3 regions of the Streptomyces sp. NPDC006332 genome follow, and region 1 is predicted to be linked to each of the others. Evidence: riboswitches for the same ligand, from Rfam matches in the RefSeq annotation. Region 1 holds a riboswitch; each other region holds the start of a gene.
What was found. A riboswitch is a leader RNA that binds a small molecule or an ion and turns the genes downstream of it on or off. The one in region 1 is predicted to bind cobalamin.
Positions count from the first base shown of each region.

Region 1 (3,264 bases):
GCACAGCGCGGCGAACACCGCCGCGCGCAGGCTCCGCACCGCCGAGGACGCGCTCATGCCCTGATGCTGCCATGCGGCCGACGGATCTCCTCCGTCGCCCTGGCTGGAACACCACCACCGCGTCCTGCCCGGCGCGCCCGCCTCCTAGATCACGCGCCGGATGTCAGTCGCCCTCGGCGAGACGGGCGGCCCACCTCTGCTCCACCTTGGCCAGCCGCCAGTACGCCAGCGCCGCCGCCCACACGACCACGAACAGACCGACGATGATGTAACCGACGTTGTCCATGTCCAGGTCGGCGATCCAACCAGTCACCGTGTCGCGCAGACCGAGCTTCTCGTGCAGCACCCCGACCAGTTCGATGGTGCCGATCAGGAAGGCGACCGCGATGGACAGCCCGGTGATGGCGAGGTTGTAGAACACCTTGCGCACCGGGTTGGAGAACGCCCACTGGTAGGCGAAGTTCATGAACGTCCCGTCGAGGGTGTCGAACAGGCTCATCCCCGCGGCGAACAGCAGTGGCAGGCACAGGATCGCGTACCACGGCAGCCCCGCCGCGGCGCCGCTGCCCGCCATCACCATCAGGGTGACCTCGGTCGCGGTGTCGAAGCCCAGGCCGAAGAGGAAGCCCAGCGGAAACATCTGCCCGGGCCGGGTGATCGACCTGGTGAAGCGGCCCAGGACGCGGTTCATGAACCCCCGCGAGTCCAGATGCTGTTCGAGGGCGGTCTCGTCGTACGTGCCGGAGCGCATGGCCCGGAAGACCCGCAGGATGCCGACCAGTGCCACGAGGTTGAGCGCCGCGATGAGGTAGAGGAAGGTCCCGGAGACAGTCGTGCCGACGACACCGAGGGTCTGGTGGGTACGTGAGTCGTCGTTCATCAACGTGCCGGCGAGTTGTGCGCCTCCCGCCACCAGGGCGGCCATCACGACCACCACGCTGGAATGGCCGAGCGCGAACCAGAACCCGACCGACACCGGCCGCTTGCCGTCGGCCATCAGCTTGCGGGTGGTGTTGTCGATCGCGGCGATGTGATCGGCGTCGAACGCGTGCCGCATACCGAGCGTGTACGCGGTCACGCCGAGGCCGATCCCGAACGCCTTGGAACCGACCTCGTAGTGCGCCGGCACGACGAGCAGGAACAGAATGCCGAACGCCACGACGTGCAGCGCGGCGATCACCGCCAGGAGACCGGCGGTACGCACGGTGTCCTCGCGCCGCCAGCGAAAAACAGTGGGCACGTCGGGCCCGGTGGGCAGGGTCATACGGTCACGCTCCAGCACCTCGTGGATCACTTCGTGAAGTGCCGTGGCCGGTCTCCTGGCTTACGGGTACACACGTCTCCGTTCCGGCCTTCCCGTCCGCCCGGAGGCGAACAGTGACCGTGCACAACTGGGACGGAAACTCCCCGATCACAGTGGCGAGGGCCGCTCCGGCCTGAACCCCTCGAACCACGAAGGGCTGTCACCGGCTTCCCGAACACCACGGCCCGCCCACCGTACGGGCGACCACTCACTCCTGCATACCTGCGCGGCTACGCAGGTATGCAAGATCACACCGCGACCTGCGATATTGCTTCCATGCATCTCGTCCCCGCCGAACGCGCAGACCGCCGCACGATAGACGGCCACCGGGTCTGCGACGCCGTCGCCGCCATCGGCGAACCCGACCACGTCCGCGCCTGGGCGGAGCGATTCTCCCTGCTCTCCGATCCCCGGCGCCTCGCCCTCCTGCTGGCTCTGCGCGAGACGGGTCCGCTCGCTGTCTCCGACCTCGCCATCGCGACCGGAATGAATGACCCCGCCGTGTCCCAGGCCCTGCGGCTCCTGCGCGCCGCCGACATCGTGGCGGGCGAGAAGGAGGGGCGGGTGGTCCGCTACCGGATCATCGACCCGATCACCGCTGACCTGTTGAAGCACTGCGTCAGCAGGAGTGGCTGAGCGGCGACGACCTGAACGGCGGTGCGGCAGGAACCCGCGGTCGCCGAGCCGGCCGCTGAAGGAGCGCTCCACGCGCTCGGCTCGGTGACGACGAGCGTCGTGCACTCGTCCCCGCTGTCGCGCCGCCGCCTGGGGCGATGAGATCAGACGCCCCGCTGCCGCAGCGTCGACCCCGCTCGCCCCTTCACGACCTCCAACTGCGCGTGGATGCGCCGCCGCAGATCCGGGACGTGACTGACGATGCCCACGCTGCGGTCACGTTCGCGCAGGGAGTCGAGGACGTCGAGGACCTCGTCGAGGGTCTGGTCGTCGAGGCTGCCGAAGCCCTCGTCGATGAAGAGGGTGTCCAGCCGGACCCCGCCGGCCTCGTCGGTGACGACGTCCGCGAGGCCCAGGGCGAGGGCGAGCGAGGCGAAGAAGGTCTCCCCGCCGGACAGCGTGGCCGTGTCCCGCTCCCGCCCGGTCCAGGCGTCGACGACGTGCAGACCGAGCCCGCTGCGGCCGCGGCCGGTACGGTCGTCGGAGTGGACCAGGGTGTAGCGGCCCGAGGACATGCGCTGCAGCCGTACGGTCGCGGCGGCGGCCACCTGTTCCAGCCGGGCCGCCAGCACATACGACTCCAGGCGCATCTTGCGGTCGTTGTCCGCCGAGGTGCCCGCGGCGAGGCCGGCGAGGCGGGCCACCCGCTCGTACTCCTCACGCAGCGGCGCCAGCCGTCGCACGCCGGCGGCCGCACGCGCGGAGAGCCGGTCCAGTTCGGTGCAGCGCCGGGCCGCCGCGTCGCGGCCGGAGGCGGCGTCCCGCAGCCGCTGGGCGGCGGTGGCCGCGGTCCGCTCCGCCCCGGTGAGGTCGGCGGGCGGGCGCAGCGCGGCGGCCGCGGTGTCGGCCTCGGCGAGGACGGACCGTACGGCGGCCTCCTCCGACTGCCAGGCGTCCAGCCGTCGTTGGAGTTCACGGTGGGCCGTGTCATCCAGCAGGGCCGCGGCCGCGGCCTGCGGGGTGTCGAAGCCGTACCGGAAAGCGGCGTCGGCGAGGCGGGCGTCGGCGTCCTTGAGGCGCTGGGCGGTGTCCTCGGCGATCCGCGCGCACTCGGCGGCGTCACCGAGCAGCGCGACCCCGCGCTCCAACTGCGCGGCCCGCGCGGCCACGCTGTCGGCGTTTCCGCGTGCCTGGGCCAACTCGGCTTCCAGGGCGCTCTTCTCACGGTCCAGCCGCTCACGCCGTCCGACCCGCGCGGCGGCCCGCACGGCTGCCTGCTGCTGGGAGGCGGTCCGCTGTTCGTGCTCGCCCTCGGCGCGCCGCAGCTCCTCGCGCGCGGGGTGCAG
Region 1 covers NZ_JBEXRA010000022.1:5,218-8,481, reverse strand. Annotated here, with positions in the region: gene ABZ027_RS20730 (hypothetical protein) at 1-57, opposite strand, end outside; gene ABZ027_RS20725 (HoxN/HupN/NixA family nickel/cobalt transporter) at 164-1,264, opposite strand; cobalamin riboswitch at 1,292-1,527, opposite strand; gene ABZ027_RS20720 (metalloregulator ArsR/SmtB family transcription factor) at 1,580-1,939, shown strand; gene ABZ027_RS20715 (SMC family ATPase) at 2,083-3,264, opposite strand, start outside.

Region 2 (3,264 bases), on a different contig from region 1:
ACCGCGTACCTCGGCGTCCTGGGCCAGTACGGCCCGCGGCTGCGCCCCCAGGACATGTACAACGCGACCCTGGCCGGCCTGCTGGAGAGTCTTAACTCCGGGGTCACCACCCAGCTCGATTACAACCACGGTCTGTACTCGCCTGACCACGCCGACGCGGCCCTCGATGCCATGCAAGCGGCCGGTCTGCGCGCGGTGTTCGCCTACGGCGCCCCGATCGGAGCGGCCGCCGACCTCGCCGACGTCCGCAGGGTCCGCACCGAGCGCCTGTTCGACGACAAGGCGCTCGTCACTTTGGCCTACGGTCCGCTCGGCCCGTCGTTCGCACCGATCGAGACGGTGATCGAGGAATGGCGTGTGACGGACGAACTGAGCCTGCCCCTGACCTTCCACGTCAGCGCCGGCCCGGTCACGCAGACGCCCATCTCGGCTTTGAAGGAGCGCGGCCTGCTGCGCCCGAACACGCTCTACGTGCACGGTAATTCGCTCTCCGACAGCGAGATCAAGCTGATCGGCGACTCGGGCGGCAAGGCCGCCGCCGCGCCCAGCTCCGAGGCCGGGATGCGCGTCGGTGCTCCCGTCTCCAGCCGCTACCGTCGCCTCGGTGTCACCGCCGGCCTCGGCGTCGACGCGGTGTCCTCGGTCCCCGGTGACATGTTCTCCCTCATGCGGGCGGCGCTGCTCGCCAGCCAGGTCACCGACGACTCCCCACTGACCGCCAAGGACGTCCTGCGGATGGCCACAATCGACGGCGCCTCCGCGCTGGGGCTCGACGACCGGATCGGTTCGCTGCGCCCCGGCAAGCAGGCCGATGTTGTCCTGCTCCGTCTGGAGGACCTCGACATGCTCACTGCCGAACGTGACCCGATCGCGGCCGTGGTCCAGTCGGCGAACCCTCACAACGTTGACACGGTCATCGTCGCGGGACGGGTGATGAAGTCCGCGGGGCGGCTGCTCCACGCCGACCTCCGCCGCACCGCGCGGGCCCTGCGCTCCACGGCGGCCGCGATCAGCGGCAACTGACCCTGATCCCGGTTTCCGGCCGCTCTGAAACGGGACGTCGACCATCAGCGTCAACGCGCCGCTGCTCATCCGAACCAGAGTCCGGACCGATGGCCCTGCGAGCCCGAGGCCGTGTGTTCCCTCACAGCCTCGGGCGTGCCCGGCACGTCAGACGTTCATCTCGGCAGACCCCGGCAGAGTCGAAGGTGGCCATGTCACGCAGGGCACGGACGGCCGCGTGGACGAGCGGCAGGGCCAACAGGGCGCCGGTGCCCTCGCCGAGTCTCAAGCCCAGGTCGACCAACTCGGGCATCGGCGGCGGGCAGACGCCGGCCAGACCAGTCAGTCGTATCGACACGTCCTCCAGGAATCCCAGCGAACCGGGCGGCTTGGACAGGCGGTTTTGCCGGTCACGGGCCTCGGCGAGGGCGGCGGGGTCCGCGGGGGTAACGGCGGCCAGTGTGCTTCGGAGCAGCAGACCTTCGGCCAGGGACGAGGCAGAGACCGGCTCGGAGCCGGGTGCGGGCATCACGAAGGAGCACCTTCCGATGTCGGCGGTTTACCACGCCACCGTGACGGACCGTGCCCCGGCGGAAAGTGCCTGGCTGCGGGACGGGCGGAATATCCTGGCTCCCGGATCTCGGTACGGGGCCTCACGGCCTCGTGTCCGACGCCCGCTCCCGGCCTTCCCGGCGGCCGGCTCACGCCGGTTGCCAGTGGCCATCCGTGGGAGGCGGCTCCCCGGTCACAGTGGCGGGCCCGCCCCCGAGTTGGGCCGTTACGCCCGCACCGGAGTTCCTCCGCATCCGTCCCGCGCATCGTGCCATACGCCTGCTGCCGGCATGTAGCCAGGCACCGGCCGACAGCAGGTCCTATGTCTCCTCCGCGTCCCAGACGTCGACGAGGTCGAATTGCGGCTCGGAGCCGGCACCGATCGTCTGCTCGGTCCAGATGGTCTTGCCGTCGCGGTGATACCGGCTGCCCCAGCGCCTGGCGAGTTGGGCCACCAGAAACAGGCCTCGCCCTCCCTCGTCGCCGGCCCGTGCCCGGATCAGCCGTGGCTGGGTGTTGCTGGAGTCGGTGACCTCGCACACCAGTGTTCTGTCGTCATGGAAGAGGCGCAGTCCCACCATGCCGTCCGCGTAGCGCATCGCGTTGGTGACCAGCTCGCTGACGATCAGTTCGGTGGTGAAAGTGAGGTCGTCCAGCCCCCAGTCGGCCAGTCGGCAGGCGACGGCCTTGCGCGCTTCGGCCACCCGGGACGTGTCGTCGGGGAACTGCCAGTGCGCGGCATCGGCGGTCGGCAGCATACGGGTGCGGGCCAGAAGAAGCGTCATGTCGTCGCGGGGAGGTCCCTCGGTCATCGCGGACACCACGTCGTGGGCGATGCCCTCAAGTCCCCGCGCGCTGTTGCACAGAGACGAAAGCGAGTCGAGGAGATCCTGGGTGCCCTGGTCGAGATCGTGTGCGGCCCGGTCCACGAGGCCGTCGGTATAGAGGGCGAGGGTACTACCGGGCTCGACGCGGACCGTGGTGACCTCGAAGGGCATGCCACCGACGCCGAGCGGCGGGCCCGGGCTGACCTCTATGAGTCGACCCGCGCCGTCGGGCGGGATCACCACGGGCGGCAGATGCCCTGCGCCGGCCAGTGCACAGGTGCCGGCGACCGGATCATAGAGCGCGTACAAGCAGGTGGCGCCGATCGTCTCCCGGTCCTCGGGACCGGCTTCGTCGGCGAGTTGCTGGACGAGGTCGTCCAGGTGGATGAGGAGCTCTCCGGGGTCCAGTTCGAGGTCGGCCAGCGTGCGGATGGCGGTTCGCAGCCGTCCCATCGTGGCTGCGGCGTGCAGGCCGTGGCCTACGACGTCGCCCACGACCAAGGCGACCCGCAACGACGACAGGGGGATCACGTCGAACCAGTCGCCGCTGATGTCCGCCCCGCCCCCCGCAGGCACGTAACAGCCAGCCGAGTCGGCCGCCGTGGAGCGTGTGGTGGCGTGGGGCAGCAGTCGCTGTTGCAACGTGACCGCCGCCCGGTGCTCCCGCGTGTACCGGCGAGCGTTGTCCACGCTGAGCGCCGCACGCGAGGCGATGTCGAACAGGAGGTCAGCGTCCTCCTGCCGGAACCCCTCGGCGCGTTCGGTCCGCCATGCCGAGACGAAGCCGAGCAGCAGGCCGCGCGCGAACAGCGGCGAGATGACCAGTGAATGCCCTTTCTCGGGCAGCAGGGCGCGGATCACGTCCGGGTCTCCGAGTTGGTGC
Region 2 covers NZ_JBEXRA010000041.1:73,123-76,386, reverse strand. Annotated here, with positions in the region: gene ABZ027_RS30475 (amidohydrolase family protein) at 1-1,023, shown strand, start outside; gene ABZ027_RS30470 (nicotinate-nucleotide--dimethylbenzimidazole phosphoribosyltransferase) at 1,145-1,531, opposite strand; cobalamin riboswitch at 1,622-1,803, opposite strand; gene ABZ027_RS30465 (SpoIIE family protein phosphatase) at 1,875-3,264, opposite strand, start outside.
Region 2: another riboswitch for cobalamin. It lies ahead of ABZ027_RS30470 (nicotinate-nucleotide--dimethylbenzimidazole phosphoribosyltransferase); the one in region 1 lies ahead of ABZ027_RS20725 (HoxN/HupN/NixA family nickel/cobalt transporter).

Region 3 (3,264 bases), on a different contig from region 1:
TCTGCGCCGACTGGTGAAGCTGGGACGGGCGGAGGCGGTGACGGGGAGCGAGCCGGTGACGTACGTGGCCGTGTAAACCGGTGGCCGGGCCGCGCACGGACCGTCTACTACTTGACCATGGAGCACCTTCTCGCCGAACGCGCCTGTGAACGTCTGATCGTCGACTTCGTCCACCGTCTCGACCTCGGCGACCCGTCCTCCGTGGCCGAACTCTTCACGGACGACGGCAGTTGGGAGTGGCCGGCGGGTGAGCGGCTGATCAGGGGACGCGACGCCCTGCGCGACTACTTCGGCTCCCGCCCCGCCGACCGGCTGTCCCGCCGCATGATGTCCAACATCCTCGTCACGGTCACCTCCCCGGACACGGCGACAGCCCTCTCGTACTTCACGACCTACCGCGTCGACGGCCACCAGGGCGGCATGGTCCCGGCCGGCCCTCCGGTCCAGATCGGCCACTATCAGGACACCTTCCACCGCACCCCGGACAACACCTGGCTCCTGGCCTCCCGCACCCTGTTCCTGCCCTTCGGAGGCCCGACTCCCCGCGCCTAGGTCATCAGCGACCGGACCAACTTCTCCGCGGAGCCGAGCAGTTGCACCTCCGGTCGACTCATCGTGGGGTTGGCGGCCCGCCGTCGCCTTGCCTCCCGCAGACCTGTCTCGGTGAGGCAGGACGGGTCGGCGAGGAGGGCCGTGAGCATCGCGCGGGCCGGGTCGGCGAGCGGTTCGGCGCCGACGGCGACCTGAGCGAGGATCATCGCGGACATGCCCCAGTCCAGGCCCGGTTCACCCTCCTCCGCGTTCGACCAGTCGATGACCCGGGGGCCGTCGGCGGCGAGGATCACGTTGTCCGGGTGCAGGTCGAGGTGGAGGAGGCGGGCGTCGGAGTGCCTGGCCGGAAGGGTGTGCAGGTGGCGCAGGAGACGGGCGAGGACGCCTCCCGCCTCGCCCGCGTCGACCTGGCCCGAGCCGAAGGCTTCCAGCATCGTCGGGCCGTACAGCCGCTCCATCACCAGCTCGGTGCGGCTGGAGCCGGAGAGCAGCACCCGGGGAACGGGGTAGCCGTGCGCATGTACGTGTTCCATCACAACGCCCTCCGCGACCGCGTCCCCCCAGCCCCGTCGGTCGCGGCGGAGCACCCACGCCTCGTCGATCTCGTAGACGTCCGCGGCGCGGCCCGAGCCGAGCAGTTTCCCCGTCGATGGCATGGGCGGAACCTACCGTCACCCGCGGGCACCCCGTAGGGCGTTGCCCACGCACCGGTAGAGTGGACCGGTCGTGATCACGCCCGTACGGGGGGAAGCCGGTGTGAATCCGGCGCTGGCCCGCAACCGTGAGCCGTCCGTAGAGGCGGTGAGCCGGATTGCCCCGCGCGGAGGTGACCGGCTCACGTGCACCGGCGACCGGCCGGTGTGCGGCACCGTCGAGGTATACGGAGCCGAGCCGCCGGGGTGTCCCGTGCTGTTTGGCTCCCCCAGGGAGAGGCACCCGCCGATCATGAACGTCCGCCGCCGCGCCATGGTCCTGGCCGCCGCCACCGCCGTGCTCGGCGCCGTCGCCGCGCCCGCCGAAGCCGCCTCCCCGTCCGCGTCGCCCGCGCTCCCCGCCGGGCTCTACGGCAGCTCCGACCCGACGTACGACGGCGTCTGGCGTCAGTCCCTCGCGCTGCTCGCCCAGCACACCGTGGGCGTACGGCCCGCCAACTCGGCCGTGGACTGGCTGACCGGGCAGCAGTGCGCGAACGGCGCCTTCGCTCCCTTCCGCGCCGACGTCTCCAAGCCGTGCGACGCCAAGGTCATGGTCGACACCAACAACACGGCCGCCGCCGTCCAGGCGCTCACCGCGCTCGGCGGCCACCGGGCCGCCACCGGCAAGGCCGTCGCCTGGCTGAAGTCCGTGCAGAACACGGACGGCGGCTGGGGCTACGCACCCGGCGGCGCCAGCGACACGAACTCGACGTCCGTCGTCGTCGGCGCGCTGACCGCCGTGGGGGAGAAGCCCGCGCGGATCCAGAAGGGCGGCCGGTCGCCGTACGACGCCCTGGTGAAGCTCGCCCTGCCGTGCGAGGGCGAGGGCGCCGGGGCCTTCGCCTTCCAGCCGGACAAGAAGCGCAAGTTGGCGGCCAACGCGGACGCCACGGCGGCGGGTGTGGTGGGCGCGCTCGGCAAGGGGCTGAGGGTGGAGCCCGCCAAGAAGGCCGAGGCCGCCGCCTGTTCGGACGCCGGCTCCCCCTCTCCGCAGCGGGCCGCCGCCAACGGCGCCGCCTATCTCAGCAAGGCGCTCGGGAAGGGCGGCCACCTGATGTCCGCCCTCCCCGGCGCCACCGACCGGCCCGACTTCGGCAACACCGCCGACGCCGTCGTGGCGCTCGCCGCGCAGGGCGGGGCCGACCGGGCCGCCGGGCCCCTGAAGTGGCTGGAGCGCAACTCGTCCGCGTGGGCGAAGTCGAACGGGCCCGCCGCCTACGCCCAGTTGGTGTTCGCCGCGCACGCGACCGGCACGGATCCGCGCGACTTCGGCGGCACAGACCTGGTGCGGCAGCTCAACGCGACGGGACCGGCCCCGCGGACGGCGAGCGCGGCATCCGGTGCGCCGGGTGAGTCCGGTGAGTCCGCCGCGGACGACGGCTCGGGCGGAGAGAACGTCTGGTGGATGGTCGGCGCGGGGCTCGCCGCCGGGGCCGGCATCGGCTTTCTGCTCAGCGGCCGCGCCAAGGGGAAGCGGCCGTGACACGACGCCCTGCCGTCACGCTGTTCGCGACCGTCCTGTTCCTCCTGGTGGGGGCCATGGGGCAGGCGCAGGCCGCCGGTTACCGTTACTGGTCCTTCTGGGACCGCGACGGCGGGCGGTGGACGTACGCGACCCAGGGCCCCTCCACCGCCCGCCCCTCGGACGGAGACGTCCAGGGCTTCCGTTTCGCGGTGAGCGAGGACTCCGGCGACGCCGCACAGCCGCGCGGCACGGCCGACTTCGGCACGATCTGCGCCCACTCGCCCGCACGCGACGGCAGCAAGAGGGTGGCCCTGGTCATCGACTTCGGCACCAGGACGGACGCCCCGTCCGGCGAGAGCCCACCGACGCGACGAACGGCGTGCGCCGTCGTCTCCCCCGACGCCACGACGGCGGAGGCCCTCGCCTCGGCCGCCAAACCCCTGCGCTACGACACCGGCGCTCTGCTGTGCGCGATCGCGGGCTACCCGAGGACCGGCTGCGGGGAGCAGGTGGCGACGGGAAGGACGCCGGGGGCCCCGTCCGAGGAGCAGA
Region 3 covers NZ_JBEXRA010000005.1:220,469-223,732, forward strand. Annotated here, with positions in the region: gene ABZ027_RS07410 (MBL fold metallo-hydrolase) at 1-76, shown strand, start outside; gene ABZ027_RS07415 (nuclear transport factor 2 family protein) at 118-552, shown strand; gene ABZ027_RS07420 (phosphotransferase) at 549-1,208, opposite strand; cobalamin riboswitch at 1,268-1,391, shown strand; gene ABZ027_RS07425 (prenyltransferase/squalene oxidase repeat-containing protein) at 1,498-2,730, shown strand; gene ABZ027_RS07430 (SCO2322 family protein) at 2,727-3,264, shown strand, end outside.
Region 3: another riboswitch for cobalamin. It lies ahead of ABZ027_RS07425 (prenyltransferase/squalene oxidase repeat-containing protein); the one in region 1 lies ahead of ABZ027_RS20725 (HoxN/HupN/NixA family nickel/cobalt transporter).